Regions from separate parts of the Gloeothece verrucosa PCC 7822 genome, predicted to be linked through region 2. Evidence: predicted binding sites of a transcription regulator. Region 2 holds the regulator's gene; each other region holds the start of a gene.
What was found. Region 2 encodes NtcA, which controls nitrogen genes in cyanobacteria. Its sites were predicted from a motif close to TTTGTANCNNNNGNTACAAA; they were not measured.
Positions count from the first base shown of each region.

Region 1: the regulator NtcA is predicted to act here: its motif matches at 2,288-2,307, upstream of CYAN7822_RS12270 (DUF6761 family protein).
Region 3: the regulator NtcA is predicted to act here: its motif matches at 1,953-1,972, upstream of gifA (glutamine synthetase inactivation factor IF7A).
Region 4: the regulator NtcA is predicted to act here: its motif matches at 1,973-1,992, upstream of rpe (ribulose-phosphate 3-epimerase).

Region 1 is NC_014501.1:2,792,031-2,796,247, forward strand. It holds gene trpD (anthranilate phosphoribosyltransferase) at 1-387, opposite strand, end outside; gene CYAN7822_RS12260 (ABC transporter ATP-binding protein) at 592-1,338, shown strand; gene CYAN7822_RS12265 (response regulator transcription factor) at 1,437-2,228, opposite strand; gene CYAN7822_RS12270 (DUF6761 family protein) at 2,543-2,791, shown strand; gene grxD (Grx4 family monothiol glutaredoxin) at 2,853-3,197, opposite strand; gene CYAN7822_RS39430 (DUF4347 domain-containing protein) at 3,999-4,217, shown strand, end outside.
Region 2 is NC_014501.1:4,830,279-4,834,495, reverse strand. It holds gene fabI (enoyl-ACP reductase FabI) at 159-935, opposite strand; gene ntcA (global nitrogen regulator NtcA) at 1,167-1,844, shown strand; gene CYAN7822_RS21510 (DUF3084 domain-containing protein) at 1,869-3,377, shown strand; gene CYAN7822_RS21505 (pre-16S rRNA-processing nuclease YqgF) at 3,405-3,803, shown strand; gene CYAN7822_RS21500 (MDR/zinc-dependent alcohol dehydrogenase-like family protein) at 3,820-4,217, shown strand, end outside.
Region 3 is NC_014501.1:5,702,524-5,706,740, reverse strand. It holds gene CYAN7822_RS25680 (ABC transporter permease) at 1-466, opposite strand, end outside; gene CYAN7822_RS25675 (ABC transporter ATP-binding protein) at 486-1,478, opposite strand; gene gifA (glutamine synthetase inactivation factor IF7A) at 1,678-1,878, opposite strand; gene CYAN7822_RS25665 (PAS domain S-box protein) at 2,447-4,217, shown strand, end outside.
Region 4 is NC_014501.1:133,734-137,950, forward strand. It holds gene shc (squalene--hopene cyclase) at 1-851, shown strand, start outside; gene rpe (ribulose-phosphate 3-epimerase) at 1,238-1,945, opposite strand; gene CYAN7822_RS00590 (prepilin-type N-terminal cleavage/methylation domain-containing protein) at 2,211-2,765, shown strand; gene CYAN7822_RS00595 (DUF3352 domain-containing protein) at 2,769-4,217, opposite strand, start outside.

The DNA.
Region 1 (4,217 bases), 2.0 Mb from region 2:
TGACCCCACTTTAGAAGAGGCCGAACGATTTCCATGTTTGGCCACTTTTACCCCGGCGGCGGCGGCAACGAAAGCAACGGCAGTAGATATATTAAAGGTAGAGGCCCCATCGCCACCGGTTCCGCAAGTATCAATAACCGGTTGGTTGTGGTTAATAGGATTTTGGTATAATGATTGCGCCATTAAAACTTGTGCCATTCCCGCTAATTCTTCAGCACTTACCCCTTTGGCTTGAATGGCGGCTAAAATAGCTCCTGAGACAACAGGTTCAATCTCTTCATTTAACCATCCCTGCATGAGTTGGGCTGCTTGGTTTTGGCTGAGGGATTGTTTTGCCAGTAGCTGTTGCAGTAAATCTGACCAATTCGAGATGGTTTGTGATGTCATGGGAAATTTTACAATCTTTGTCTTGTTTGATCCTATCAAAGAAAGGGAACACCCGAATAGGGCTGTACTCCTTATCTTGGGTGTGGGGTGTGGGGTGTGGGGGAATTGTGGGCGTTTTAAAATTCGCGGGTACAGAGTGCTTTATTTATGTCCAGGTACTTAATGACTAATGACCAATGACTAATAACTAATGACTAATGACTAATGACTAATCTATTAAAACTCAAACAAGTTAGTTTAGCTTTATCGAGAGGTTCTCAATTTCTATTACAAGATATTTCTTTTATGCTTGAAAAGGGGGAACGCTTGGGAATTGTGGGCCCATCAGGAGCCGGGAAAACTACTTTGCTACGACTTCTTAACCGACTTGATGACCCAACTTCCGGATTAATTGAACTCGAAGAGCAATCCTTAAATCAACTGCCTGTGATTCAACTGCGTCAACGAGTGGTGCTAGTGCCTCAAGAACCCAAATTGTTAGGAATGACGGTGGAGAAAGCGTTAACTTATCCGTTGCGGTTGCAGCAGTTGTCAAAAGGGGAAATTCAACAACGGATAGAGACTTGGACTTCTCGTTTATCTATTCCCTTTGAATGGTTTGAGCGTTCGGAGTTACAGTTGTCTGTGGGACAACGCCAATTAGTAGCGATCGCTCGAGGGTTAATGATGCAGCCGCAAGTTTTACTGCTCGATGAACCGACCTCTGCCTTAGATGTGGGTAATGGAAATCATTTGATGGAGGTTCTTATTAATTTATCCCACAGCAGCGAAACGGCTATTATCATGGTTAATCATCAGTTGGATCTGGTGCGACAGTTTGCTACGGAGGTGATGTATTTACATCAAGGACAAATCCAGCTAAAAAATACAGCCGCTTCTTTGAATTGGGAGAACTTACACGAACAATTAAAACAAGCTCAAAGTCAGGCCATGTTTGATGAATTCAGCTAGGGCCCATTTAAAGTGTGATTAAATTTGCCAACAAATCATCTATCCTTTTTTTGTTGCCTGTTACCTAATCTCAACTAGCCTTCTAGGTATGTAGCCGCTTAAGACTGTTTTACCATCATTCTAGCCATCTGATGCCCATTATTTTGGTGATGATGAGCGGAGGAGATGACCGCAGCCGGAGGGGTTGGGGTAGAATTAAGTTCCTCGAGACTTTCGATGTTAAATCGATATCCTACGTTGCGAACGGTTTGTATCAGACTGGGTTGTCTGGGATCAGTTTCGATTTTCTTTCGCAAAGAGAGGACGTGAGTGTCTATGGTACGAGGATTATCAATAGCCTCAGGCCAAGCGCGGCGTAACAATTCTGAACGGGATAGGGGTGCGCCGTCAGCTTGAGCAAGAACGTAGAGTAAACTAAATTCTTGAGGAGTTAACTCGATAAATTCTCCTTTAAATTGAACTCGACGCTGTGCCAAGTCAATTTTTAAGCAACCGTAATCTAAATGCAAGGGGGCGCTAGAAACCCTCAAACGTCTGACTAAGACTTCAACTCTTGCCATAAATTCTTGCATCCCAAACGGTTTTCTCAAATAGTCATCGGCTCCTGATTGTAAGCCAGCAACTACGTCTTTTTCTCCATTTCTGGCTGAGAGAACCAAAATTAAAGATTGTCGTTGCTGATATAGCCACTGACATAGTTCTAGTCCGTCTCCATCGGGCAAGTCAGAATCTATAATGACTAGGGTTGGTTGACGATTAGAAAAGGCTTGTTTAGCCTGTTGTAGATTGGCAAATTGTTGTACTAAATAACCAGATTGCTGCAAATGCCAAGCTAGTAACGATCTTAAATGGGGGTTGCCCTCAACAATAGATATATAAACCAATCCCACCTTAGTTTTATCCTTCTGAAACTCATAGCATTTAGGCTATCAGAAGCTCATGTCAAGATGTTGTAACATTCGCTACGTAGTGTGGCGCTAAAATCTTCAACAAACTTCCTTTAGGGAGCTTTTTCTAGGTTGAGTCTGCTGGCGGGGTTAAATTTTCGTGATTTCAACGATACAATAAAAGTGTAAAGTGTGTATCATTTCACTGCTTATTAGCCTGTTCAGTAGCGTTAGTTTGACTGTATAGTTTACACTATCGCCTTGTGTCTAAAAAAGCTCCTCTTACTTACCTGTCCTCTTTAATTTTTTTGTCATCCATGCTTCAAGATACTCAAACGATCCGTTATTACCAAAAGCTCACTGATGATCTAGTGGATATGTGGAACAGAGGTCATCGGTTTGAGGAAATGCGTGCTTATATGGACGGTTTCTTTGCTTGTTTGCGTCTTACTAACATTCTAGAGCCTTATCTTATCCATCGTCTAGAAGAGGACGCTTATCGTTTTCTTAGAGATCCTTCTAATTTTGAAATGGCTTTGCCGCAACCTGAACCCGATTATTACTAGCCATGTTGTTGTAAGAATGATGGAGGGTAGGTTGAGCCTACCCTTTATGATGTCTGGTGGATTAGGAAGCTAAAGCGACCTCAACCTTTTCTTGTAATTTCCCTTCTTTGTATAGCTCAATCATGATATCTGAGCCGCCGATAAATTCTCCGTTAATATAGACTTGAGGAATGGTAGGCCATTGAGAATACTCTTTAATGCCTTGACGGATTTCAAAATCGGCTAAAACATCAACGGTTTCAAAGGGAACACCTAAACTGCTGATGATTTGAACGACGTTGTTAGAAAAACCACATTGGGGCATTAATTTAGTGCCCTTCATGAATACTATAATTTTGTTGTCTTTGATGAGTTTGTCAATGCGGGCTTTTAGTTCTGGAGAGAGGGCTTGATTGTTTGTTGTCATAATGGCTTGGACAAAAATCTTGATTAGAGATGGTTACATTCATAGAGGCTCTTGTGCTTAGTCTATCATAAACTTCTAGCTGTGGAGGGCTTGAGAAGTCAGGGGTTGGTTATAAGGGGAAAGGGGAATGGGGAAAGGGGAATGGGGAATGGTTTTAGGGTTTTTTCTTAAAATCATAATAACCAGTTTAAATGCAGTACAGCTTATGAAGTGTATTGGCGTTGGATTATCTCTAGTTAACGATGGAAAGTAAAGCGGTTATAGCAGAAGTCAGAAGTCCCCAAGTCAGAAGTCAGAAGGTAAGTACCTGGACAAAAATAAAGTTAACTGTGAGGTTAGGGTGTAGGGTGTCGGGTGTCGGGTGTGGGGTAATTGTAGCCATTTTACAATTCTTTATATAGAGTGCTTTATTTATGTCCGACTACTTAAAAGCTTATTGCTATTAAGTTTGAGGTTTAAAAGATGTCCTAAGCGCAGGAGCGGTTGCTATAATTTGTCAATTAAAACAAGATTAAATCGATTTTAAATCATGCTTATGGCATCTTTATAAACTATTGTAAATTTTCTCCGTAAATATGCTCAATTATAATCATTCCGATTACAATTGAGGAGATTTTACGCCCTATGCCTGTCTTGATGAGCAGCAACAAGCAGCTATAGAGTTAGTTTGTCAATCGCTTATTGATTAAATTATTCTCCCTGAAAATTTTCATCAGTTGTTTGTTTTTGTCATAAAAAATTCTTGCCGTAATTGATATTGTTTACGGAACTTTCCTTTGTCTTGTAATTAAGAGGTGCAAAATGGCAACTGCTCAAACAACCACAAATAAAAAAGTTATGGTGAAAAGTTTAGATGATGTCAGCTTTCAAGGGGCACTCGCTTTTATCGATGCCGGCATAGAGGATTATCAAGGTTTAATAGCAAATGTTTTGCCAGATATCGAGGCGGTTTTGATCGATACAGATACCGATGGGATAGAACAAATAACTGAGGTGTTGCGGCATCGTCAAGACATTAGT
Region 2 (4,217 bases):
GTCATTAATTATTAGTTATTAGTTATTAGTCATTAGTGGTTAGTCATCAGTCAAAGTCGTCTAGCTATCATTAATGAGGGATTAAAGCTCAGTAATTGAGAATAAAATTCAAGACTAAAGACTAATGACCAAGGACTAAAGACTAATGACTAAAAAAATTACATTCCCATGATTTCGTAACCAGCATCCACGTAGATAATTTGTCCAGTAATGCCACTCGATAAATCACTACACAAAAAAGCCGCCGTATTTCCCACTTCTGTCTGAGTGACAGTACGTCTTAAAGGGGCAGTTTTTTCTACATGATGAATCATATCTAAAATACCGCCCACCGCAGAAGAAGCCAGAGTCCGGATCGGTCCGGCAGAAATCCCATTGACGCGAATGTTATGAGGTCCTAACTCAGCCGCCAAATAACGAACACTCATATCTAAACCGGCCTTAGCAATGCCCATCAAATTATAATTAGGAATGACTTTCACTCCCCCTAAATAAGTGAGAGTGACAATACTGCCGCCTTCTGTCATCAAAGGTTTAGCGTATTTAGCCAAACGGGTTAGAGAATAGGTACTAATTTCTAAAGATTGCTGGAAAGCCTCCCGAGAAATAGCACTAAAATCTCCGGTTAAACCCTCCTTATCGGCAAAAGCCAAACAATGGATCAAAATGTCAAGCTTTCCCCATTGATCAGCGAGGGTTGCAAAAGTTGCCTCAATCTGTTCTTGATTCTGTACGTCACAAGGCACAAATATGCTAGGATTGAGGGGTTCTACTAACTCTCGCACCTTTTTTTCAAAACGTCCTTTATCATCTGGTAAAAAGGTTATACCAAGATTGGCTCCGGCTTTGTGTAACTGCTGGGCAATCCCCCAAGCGATGGAACGATTATTGGCAATGCCTGTAACAAGCGCGTTCTTTCCGTTTAAATCTAACATAGTGGTTCAAAGGGTAAAATTTCTTGGCCGTAAGTTGAGAGCGTCAAAAGGGATGGTTATAATCTTTGAATGTATGCCTTCATCGAGACTCACACCCCCCATAAAACCATTGTTAAACAAAAAGTCCCTAAAAATTTTGCCAGTTGGCTAGGAAGTGTGTTTAATATTTATTAATTTAAGACTCGATTAAGTCTCAAAGAACCTTTTATTTTCCTCTCTGTGTTAAGTGTGATGGATCTATCCCTGACTCAAGATAAACCTTTAGCTGCAGTCTTTCGTCGCATCGGTGGCGGTAACTATCCCCCTGTCGTAGAATCCTATGAGAGAGGAAAAACCATTTTCTTCCCGGGTGATCCGGCAGAGAGAGTTTACTTTCTGCTCAAGGGGGCTGTTAAACTCTCGCGAGTTTATGAAGCCGGAGAAGAAATCACAGTAGCCTTGTTGCGCGAAAATAGCGTATTTGGGGTACTATCTCTCATAACAGGAGAACGCTCAGACCGGTTTTATCATTCTGTGGCCTTTACCCCTGTAGAATTACTTTCAGCACCGATTGATCAGGTAGAGTTAGCCCTCAAAAATAATCCTGAATTATCGATGTTAATGTTACAGGGATTGTCGTCACGGATTTTACAAACCGAGATGATGATTGAAACCTTAGCTCACCGAGATATGGGTTCTCGGTTGGTGAGTTTCTTATTAATTCTGTGTCGAGATTTTGGTGTCCCTACACCAGATGGCATTCGAATTGATTTAAAGCTATCTCACCAGGCGATCGCAGAAGCCATTGGCTCTACCCGAGTCACTGTTACTCGTCTATTAGGAGATTTGCGACAAGAAGGCATGATTTCAATCCATAAGAAAAAAATTACTGTTCATAATCCCGTCGCTCTGAGTCAACAGTTTACTTAACTCTATCCAAGAGCAGTTACAATCATGACTAGCGCCTTTATCCTAATTACAGCAATCCTGATTTTAGGAGGGTTAATCGCTGCATTAGGAGATCGCATAGGAAGCAAGATCGGCAAAAAAAAGCTGAGATTATTTAATCTGCGTCCTCGTCAGACAGCAGTGCTTGTTACTATTGTAACAGGGATAGCCATTGCAGGTTCAACCTTGGCGTTGTTATTTAGTTTAAGTAAGTCTCTACGTCAAGGCGTTTTTGACCTGGATAAATTGCTCAATGAACGTCGAGATGCCATTAAAAAACTTGAAACCAATTTACAAACCGTTAAAGAAGAGAAAACCTCTATAGAAAAAGAATTAAATATCGCTCAAACTAAACAGACATCAATTCAAAAACGTCTTTCTCAGCTAAATAAAGATTTTAAAAAATCTCGAAGTCAATTTGATCAAGTATCGAGTCAATTAACAATTTTACGCTCGGATATTCAATCTCTATTAGAAGAACGTCAAGATCTGGTGGAGCAAAGGCAAAAGTTAACCCAAACCATTGAGAATATTCAAAAGCAAGTACAAGAAAAAGATCAACAATTAACTGAACGAGAAAATAGCCTAGCTCAACAAGATAAAAAACTTGCCCAACAAAATCAACAATTAACTCAACAAGATCAAATTATTGCCGAAAATCAGTCTCGGATTCAACAATTAGAAAAAGCGAAAAATAAATTACAAAACCAAATTAAGCAACGTGATAGTAAAATTTCTTTCTTAGATAAAGCCATCGCTCAAAAAGATGAAAATCTGAAAAGTCGAGAAGAAAAATTAGGAGAATTAGAAAATCAGTTGGCTTTTCTGAAACGAGAAGTAGAAGTCTTAGAACAATATTATCAAAATTATCAAGACTTACGGGAAAGAAAAATAGCAATTCTTAAAGGACAAGTTCTATCTTTAGGAGCATTTCGCTTAACTCGACCTGAGTCTGATACAATTATCAAAGTGATCGATCAACTTTTACAAGAGGCAAATAGAACCGCCATAATGGCCACTCGACCTGAAAGTAAAAATACAGATGAAAGACTGGTAAAAATTACTAAAGCTCAAGTGGAACAATTAATTCAAACCCTAAAAGATGGGGGAGAATATGTGGTCCGAATAATTTCAGCCGGCAATTATGTTTTAGGAGAACAAGAAATTAGAGTCTTTGCTGATGTGGTTCCCAATCAAAAAATTTTTGACGAAGAACAAGAAATAGCGGCTGTATCTATAGATTCAGGAAATTTGACCGAAGAAGAAATTCAAAAAAGATTAGATATTCTCTTATCAGCCGCTCAATTTAGAGCCAGGAGACAAGGCATTTTAGGGACCATTCAAATTGGAGATGGAAGTTTAACAAAATTGGTTCAGTTTATTCAACAAGTTAACAGCAGTGAACAACCTTTAGATGAAATTCAAGCAGTTGCATCTGAACCCACCTATACCGCCGGACCGCTAAAACTTCGCTTGGTTGCCGTCCGAGATGGTAAAGTGATTTTTAGCACTTAAGTCATTGGTTAATAGTAGGTAGCTCCGATGATTTTAGGATTTGATCCCGGTAGAGATAAATGTGGTGTGGCGATTATGGGAAATGACCGTCAGATTTATTATCATGAGGTAGTAGAATCAGATGGCGCGATCTCGGTCATAAACACCCTATTTCAACAGTATCCCATCGAATTATTAGTCATGGGAAACCAAACCACCTCTAAAACTTGGAAGGCTAAACTAGAAACAGAATTAGCCGAGTCTATTCCTATTGTGATGGTAGATGAGAGAAATAGCTCACTAGAAGCCCGTGATCGCTATTGGGAAATGTATCCCCCCAAAGGGTTACAGTGGTTTATCCCTCAAGGAATGCGGCTTCCTCCTCGTCCTATTGATGACCTGGTGGCTATCTTATTGATAGAACGCTATTTAAATAAAACACCCTAATAATAAAGAAAATTATATGAAAGGACTTTGGCTAGAAAACCAACAACTTCACCTGCGTACCGATATCCCAACTCCTTCTCCTCCATCTGGTGAGGTTTGTGTACGAGTTTTACGGGCAGGAATTTGTAATACTGATCTAGAATTACTCAGAGGTTATTATCCCTATAAAGGTGTTCTCGGCCATGAATTTGTCGGACTGGTAGAAAACGGACCCGAACATCTGATCAATAAACGGGTAGTAGGAGAAATTAACGCCAGTTGCGGTTATTGTCGTTTTTGCCGCACAGGACAACCGACTCACTGTGAAAATCGCACGGTTTTGGGTATTGTTAACCGTCATGGGGCTTTTGCGGATTATCTGACTCTACCAGTTACTAATCTTCATCCTATCCCGGATTCGATCACCACTGATGC
Region 3 (4,217 bases), 870 kb from region 2:
GAACAAAAAAAGCGACAATGATGGCAACAGTAAACAAAAATAAACGGCTGTAACTGGGAACCCAAGCGGATTGAGGATATAGCACAAAGAACAAGATAATAAAAAACAACACGACAGGAATACGAGCGACTTTTTCAGATAAATGTCTAGCCAGATGATGCCATATAGGGTCAAGCGGTTGTAACAGTCGAAAAGAAAGAACACCCTCTACAACTTCTTTCTCAAAATCCCAGATTACCCAAACAACCGTCAGTTGTCGCACCAAAAAAACGGCAAAAAAGTAGCGGACAAACTGAAGAGAATCAAGTCCAAAATGGCCATTTTTTGATGCCTCTATCCAAACTCCCATTAAAATCAGAGGCAAGGAACCTGATAAAGCCCATAAAAAAATTTCCGCCCGATATTCCAACATATGGGCATAATAAGCGCCTAGTAAAACAATTGCTTTCTTAAACAGAGGCTTCATAATCAAACAGAAAAAACTACTAAGAGGTAAGAGAAACTTTGCCGCTTAAAAACAAACGCCCAATAACTTCTTCTATGGGAGGTTCACTCACACTTAAATCTAACACCTCTAACTGTGCCAAAATTTGAGCGATGGTGGTGGTTAATTTTTCCCGTTGGATTAAAAAACGGACTTCTTGCCCATCAATGGCTTCAATTTCGCCAAATTGGGCTAAATGTGCTTTTTCTACCGGATGAGCTAACTCTACCTTCACCTCGCGACAAGGAGCAAACCGTTCTAATAATTCTTCCAAAGCCCCATCATACATTAATTGTCCTTGATGGATGAGCAACACGCGCTTACACAAAGCTGTAATATCTGCCATATAGTGGCTAGTGAGCAGAATTGTTGCTTGATAGCGTAAATTATACTCTCGTAAAAATTCTCGCACAGCCACTTGTGCATTCACATCTAACCCTAAAGTCGGTTCATCCAAAAATAAAACCTGGGGATGATGAAGCAAAGCCGCTAATAATTCAGCTTTCATCCGTTCCCCTAAAGAGAGTTTTCTCACTGGTTGAGTGAGTTTTTGTTGTAAAGAGAGCATTTCCGATAACTCTCCTAAACGTTGCTCAAAAACCTGATCAGAAAGATTATAAATGGCTGCATTGATTTTTAAAGAGTCCAGAGCCGGTAAATCCCAGAGTAATTGCTGTTTTTGCCCCATCACCAGGCTAGTTTTGCTTAAAAATTGGGGTTGGCGGCGAAAGGGAACATAACCCGCTACTCGAACCTGTCCTGATGAAGGGTGAATTAGTCCAGTGAGCATTTTCAGGGTGGTGGTTTTGCCGGCACCATTAGGTCCTAAAAAACCCACCATTTCCCCGGCTTCAATGCTGAAAGAAATATCTTGAACCGCTTTAATTTCTCGGTATTGACGCTGAAAAAAGTGTTTGAGGGTGCCTTTAATTCCAGGTTGTTTAATGGCAACCGGATAAATTTTGCTGAGATTTTCAACTCGAACAATAGTCATGCTCAATAATAATAGGAGTCGGTTCTATTCGATCCTAATGAATTATTCAATAAAAAAGCTCGTGCTACTCAAGAGCTAAAAAAAGAGGGGGTATTCTTTGATCGGAAAACCCCTACCTAGCACTATAAATTGTAACTGATCGATGTTATTGGTGTGGATATGGCTCAATTGCGGTTTTTTCTGCTTTTAGCTGGCTATTTTAACTTAATGCTGCATGAGAACGATCGTAGGTTGCCCTGAAACTCGACTGCGGCTTACCCTGTATTGTACTCCAATATTCTACTTCGTCCATTTCTAAGCCAATTTCTGCGGCTGTACGTCCTAGCATTGATTGTTGACGATTTTTGATGATCTGATGATGGCGAGCCATGAGAGCGCGAGCTTGTTGTTGAGCAGACATAATCCTTGCCTCCAAATTGCTGATGGATTTTTTAGGGGGTTTACTTAGCCTCTTTAATATATATAGCATATAATTCTGTATCAAATTTTACTAAATCTCAAAATAATTAAAAAACTTAATAAAAGTTTCGGGATCGTTCCAGGCACAGGAGTAATCTTATTATCACAAAAATTGCAATAATACAATGGCTCTTAACATTTTTTATAAATTGACTTGATATAAACTTTAAAAAGGAAGACTATTGGTAAAAAAGTTTAAAGTTTTCTTGAAAAAGCCAAATAGTTGAAGTGAAATTGCTCATTTAGCCTGAATAAATTTTATAATTAATTTAGAGTTATCAATTTACTTTTTTAGTAAAAAATCATTCCAATCATCAAAAATCCTATAGCTATAGCGTAATTCAACCTCAAGAAACTTAAATATGAAACAAAATCTTAATCACTAAGTTTATGTACCTAGGGGCACTAAGTTAAAAGATTCCCCTTGGAATCCATAACTTAACACTCGTTCAAAAAAATTCCTATTTTACTAATGCTATCCCAAGAGCAACAGGCCAGTCAGAGTATCTATGAGCTATCATCTCGCTACAGAAAGTCTTAATTTAAGTCTAGGAGGACTCGTGTTATTTATCCTAATCTCTTGGATAATAAAATTGAAAAAATATTCCAGTTTGGCTCAATCTCTGGCTTATTCAAAAACTCAATTAGAAGAAAACTTATTAGAAGCACAAATAAAAATTAAATCCCTGGAAGAAGAATTGCAGGCAGCTAGAGAAGAAAACAAATTACTAGAAACAAAGCTTAAAATAAGACAACATTTGTTAGAGTTTCAAAAAGATAATTTGAAACAAAATGGTCTAAAAAAGCTCAGAGAATCTAGTCAAGCAGCAAAAACCTGTCAGGTTATCCTAAAAAATTATAGCCAAGACGAGCAAGGAAATTGTACCAATTGTATTGGCGTTAAAACTGATGTTACCGAACCTAAACAAGCTGAAATACAACGAGAGCGTTTTTTTACGCTTTCATTAGACCTACTTTGTATTGCTGGATTTGATGGCTATTTCAAATGCTTAAATCCTGCTTGGGAAACTACGCTAGGATATTCTACAGAAGAACTCATAAGTCAACCCTTCATAGAATTAATTCATCCTGATGAACGAGAAGCCGCCTTAACAGAAATCGAACGACTAGGTAGAGGACAATTAACTTACCACTTTGAAAATCGCTATCGCACTCGAGAAGGAACTTATCGCTGGTTAACTTTGACAGCCGTTCCTTATGTAGAAGAAGGGTTAATTTATGCTGTTGCTCACGATATTACTAAGCGAAAACAGACTGAGGCAGAAATTCAGCAAACCCGCAATTTTTTACAAACGATGATTGACCATTTACCCTTAGCGGTCTTTGTTAAAGATGGTAAACCCGAAACATTTAGTCAAATAATTTTATGGAACAAAACCTGTGAAAAAATTTTTGGAATCAGTGCCACAGAAGCCATCGGTTCAACAACTTTTGAGCATTTCTCTGACTCGCAAGCCGAATTTTTTTACCAAAAAGATCGAGAGACTTTTGCCCGCCGTATGCCGCTAGAAATCCCCGAAGAAGAGGCGGATAGCTACTCGTTAGGAAAAAGACTACTTCATACCGTAAAAATTCCCCTTTACGATGAGCAAGATCAACCGCAATATTTACTCTGTATTTCTGAAGATATTACTGAGCGAAAACGAGCCGAAGAAGCCCTTAAAAAAAGTGAAGAACAATTCCGGCTAGTCTTTCAACACTCGCCTATAGGCATAGCCATAGCTACTCCAGAAGGAAAATTAGTGCGAGTTAATGAGGCATTTTCTCAGATGATGGGTTTTACAGAAGCCGAATTACTCAAGCGCACTTGTGGAGATTTAACCTATCCTGATGACCTAAAAAATGAAATACCTCTCCATCAAAAATTATTAGCCGGAGAAATTGCCTACTACCGTCTGGAAAAACGTTATTTAACCAAAAAAGGCCAAGTTCTTTATGGAATGCTTCACGTAGGATTGATTAGAGACGAACAAGACAAACCCCTAAATTTAGTGGGTCAAGTGGTGGATATTAGCGAAAAAACTCAAGCCGAGATCGCCTTACGAGAAAGTGAAGATCGTTTAAGCCGCATTATTACCACTATCTCTGATGGGTTAATTGTCGTAAATAACCAAGGAAATATTAAATTTATTAATCCCGCAGGCGAGAAACTTTTTGGACGTTCTCAAGAGGAATTGCTCGAGCAACATTTTGGTGTTCCTTTTGTGGATGGAAAAACCACCGAAATTTTTATTCGTCATGCTAACCAACAACTGATTG
Region 4 (4,217 bases), 1.4 Mb from region 2:
TCAAGAATAAAGAAGGAACTCCCGGCGGATGGGCGTTTGAATTTGATAACCGTTGGTATCCTGACTTAGATGATTCGGCTGTGGTGGTGATGGCCCTCGAACAGGTGAAAATGCCCGATGAACAGCTTAAATATGGGGCGATGCGGCGTTGTGTGCGCTGGATGGCCACCATGCAATGTAAGGCTGGCGGCTGGGGGGCTTTTGATGTTAATAATGACCAAAATTGGCTCAATTATTTGCCCTATGCTGATTTAAAGGCGATGATTGACCCGAATACCGCCGATGTAACGGCACGAGTGTTAGAAATGTTGGGCACTTGTGAGTTAAGTATGGATCATGACCGGGTAAAAAGAGCGATCGCTTACTTAGAACAAGAACAAGAAGCGGATGGGAGTTGGTTTGGTCGTTGGGGCGTAAATTATATTTATGGTACCAGTGGGGCTTTATCCGCTTTAGCCGCGATTGCACCCGTTACCCATCAAGCACAGATTGAAAAGGGTGCGGCTTGGTTAGTGGGTTGTCAAAATCCTGATGGGGGTTGGGGCGAAACTTGTTTTAGTTATAATAATCCTGCCTTGAGAGGAAAAGGAGACAGTACCGCCTCTCAAACCGCCTGGGGCTTAATTGGCTTATTAGCCGCCGGAGAAGCGACCGGAAAATTTGCGAAAACGGCCCTTGAAAGAGGGGTCAATTATCTGTTGGCGACTCAGCGCCCAGATGGGACATGGGATGAAAGTTATTTTACGGGCACGGGTTTTCCCTGTCATTTTTATCTTAAATACCATCTCTATTTGCAATATTTCCCTTTAATTGCTCTTAGTCGTTATCAGAGGTTATTGGGTTTTAATTAAGTTAAGTAGGGTGTGTTAGGCGGCTACCCTCGTTGAACATCGCCTAGGTTTAACTCATATCTTGCACCAACCGATCTCCGTGTTGAGATCGGTGTCGGGTGTGGGGTGTCGGGGATGGGGAATAGGTAAATTAAAGAGATTTTACAATTAGTGAGACATTATTCGGAGTTACATGATTAATACTCTTTCTTTTTATTATTTTTTCGCCCAATATTTCACTACACCCCACACCCTACCCCCTACACCCTACCCTCACGAATACCATTAGAGACAGGTGCAAGATCTGAGTTTAACAGTCCGTCGTAACACAACTTCCTAACTCAGAACAAAACAGGCGGTACAAAACCTGAACCACCTGTTACAAGAGTTAATTTAAGGAGAAATAATTAAACACTAGCTAATTGAGCTTGAGGACGCTTGCTGTGGCGGATGCCTTCAATGGCTTTAGAATAATCAGAAGCCTTAAATACAGCCGAACCCGCTACGATCGCATTAGCACCCGCTTCTAAAACTTGCCAAGTGTTATCCGGTTTTAATCCGCCATCAACTTCAATCCAAGGATCTAATCCCCGTTCATCACACATTTGACGCAATTTTTGAATTTTAGGTACAACTTCAGGAATAAAGCTTTGGCCCCCAAAACCGGGGTTAACGCTCATAATTAATACTAAATCGCATAACTCTAAAACATATTCTATAAAGTCTAAAGGGGTAGAGGGGTTAAGAACTACACCCGCCTGTTTTCCGCATTCCCGAATTTGGCCGAGAGTACGGTGTAAGTGGGGTGAAGCGTTATGTTCCGCATGAACTGAAATAATATCAGCGCCGGCTTTAGCAAAGTCAGCGACATATTTTTCGGGTTCGACGATCATTAAGTGAACGTCTAGAGGCTTTTTGGTATAAGGACGAATAGCTTCTACGATCAGTGGACCGATGGTGATGTTGGGAACAAAGCGCCCATCCATCACGTCTACGTGTACCCAGTCTGCGCCGGCTTTATCTATGGCTTGTATTTCTTCTCCGAGGCGGCTAAAGTCAGCCGATAAAATGGAGGGCGCAACGACTATGGATTTGGAATGTCCGTTTTGGGTCATGATGTGTGTTCTCTTGATGGCTCACTTTTGGTAACAATCTTAACAAACTCTTTAGCTTTTCTCTATACTTACCCAAAAAAAAGTTAAATTCTTAATCTTCTTGTTTACCTATAGCATAGATTCACCAACGGACCGCACTCAACATTGTCGGCAGCCATTGCTATGTTTTAGCTTAAATCTGGGCACAATAATCTTTAAGAACTTACATCAACTATATTTTTATTATTTTATTTAAATTAACTTAAATTTTTAACCGACTAAGCCCATGAATACTCTGATCGTAACTCTACTGATTTACCGCTATAAGTCGTTAAAGAATTTGTCAAGCTCATCCTCAAATTCAGGATTTACTCTGTTAGAGATGTTAATTACTGTGATCATTTTGGGGATATTAGCCGCTTTCGCTTTTCCTTCTTATGTGGCTACGATAGATAAATTTAAATATGGAGACGCAAAAATTCAGATGAGTTGTATGGCTAAAGAACTGAGAATTTTTAGATTAGAAAATGGTTACTATCCTAAAGATGTTTATCCTAATATAGTTCCGGTGAGTCAACAAGGAACTCCTGCAACTAAATGTTTTTATTTGCAAAGCAGTGGAAAAGTTCCTTTTAATTCTTCCTATGACTACGAAGCTAGACCCACAACAGTTAACGGAAAATCCTATTGTGCAATTTATGTTGTTTTTTCTGGCAAAGATACCGTCAAAAATACTACAACATACTACACTAATGCCTATAAAGAAACCAATCAATTTTTCCAATATCAGGATGATTTAATCATGAGTATTGATATGAGTGAACAGAGTCTTTGTATGTAGATTTTATCTCACACCTAATTTAAAAAAGACTGTGGCGCGGGCAATTCCCTGCTCAGTTCCTTGACTACTCAAGGTCAGAGAGCGCAGATTATTAAATAAAGGTTTGCCAGCTAATTGTATAACCCGAACAATCGGTAACTTTTGCTCAATAATTGGCTCACTCTTATTCCAGTCTACATAAAAGTATCCGTCATTTTCCCTAGGCAAAGCCGAAATAGCCTGTTGGAATTTTTCACTGTCAATTAAAGAGGTTTTTTGTGCCGCCAATGCTTGAGACATCGCTTCAACAGAAGAGGCAATTATTTCATATTGATCAGTATTTGTATGGACCCCTTTTACCTGAGCATTAAGACGCGCTAAAGAACCTCCTCCTGTTTCTGTAGCCGTGCTTAACTTCGTCCAAGCGGTGACCGTGCTATCAAACAAGGGCAAACTTCCCACGCTATAGCCCTGCTGTTTGGCTAAATCATCTAAATGGGTGATGGCTGAGGATGTCTCTACCCCGGGCACTTTCTGAGCGACAAAGATCCAATCGGGTTGATCCCCTTCGGGATTTGGCACTAGAGCCAAGCTATATTCGCCTTTAACCCACTTAAAAATATCTTCAGGTAAATTTAAACCTAAAGGAGCTTCTAAACGGCTTATAAGCTGTTTTACTAACTGTTGTAACGGACTATTAGCGGCTAAACCGGTTTCTACCGTTTGCCAAAATTGGTTGAGATTGGTGCCGGCGGCGGTGACAATGGTATTAGCGGGGACATAATTTAAGGCTCCCACCGGTTGAGATAAAGCGGGAATCCGTTTGGCGGCTCCTTCTACCCCAAATAAGGCGGTTTGAGCGGCTAAACCTTCGGACTTAATCGAAAATGCTACGGTCAGCATTTGGGCCACTTCTGGGGTTTCGGGTACAGGTGCATTAGCTATCCAAGCGGATAAGGCGGGTAAATTCCCGTAAACTAGGCCAATGCGAGGGTCTTCAATGGTCTTTAAAGCTTGTTGATAATAATTAGCGCCCTTTAAATTGAGTCCAGGAACTTGAACATTATTAATAGCATCGCGTAAGACTTTCGGATCGTTGGCAAATAGCACAAAATCGGCTACAACGGCACTAGATCCCAAAGTGACGTTATTTTTATTAGCTGATAGGGGACGTTGAGCAATGAGGTTAACCCCTTTGTACTGTTCAAACACTAAATCTGATGTACCGGCGATCGCTTCTCGAGAATAAGAGGATTGCAGAAATTCTTTGGCTAACTCCGCATCTTTGGTTTGTACTGCCAGCAGGTATCCGGGTTTAATACCATTTTCCGGATTGCGATCAAAATCGAGGGAAGTGACTGCTAGAGTAATTTCATCTCCTAGCCAGGGTTGAATCTCTTTTTGATAGTTTAATCCAGTTTTGGCCAGTAAGCTTTTTTCCACTTCTCGAATTTCTCTGAGGGAGCGTCGCCG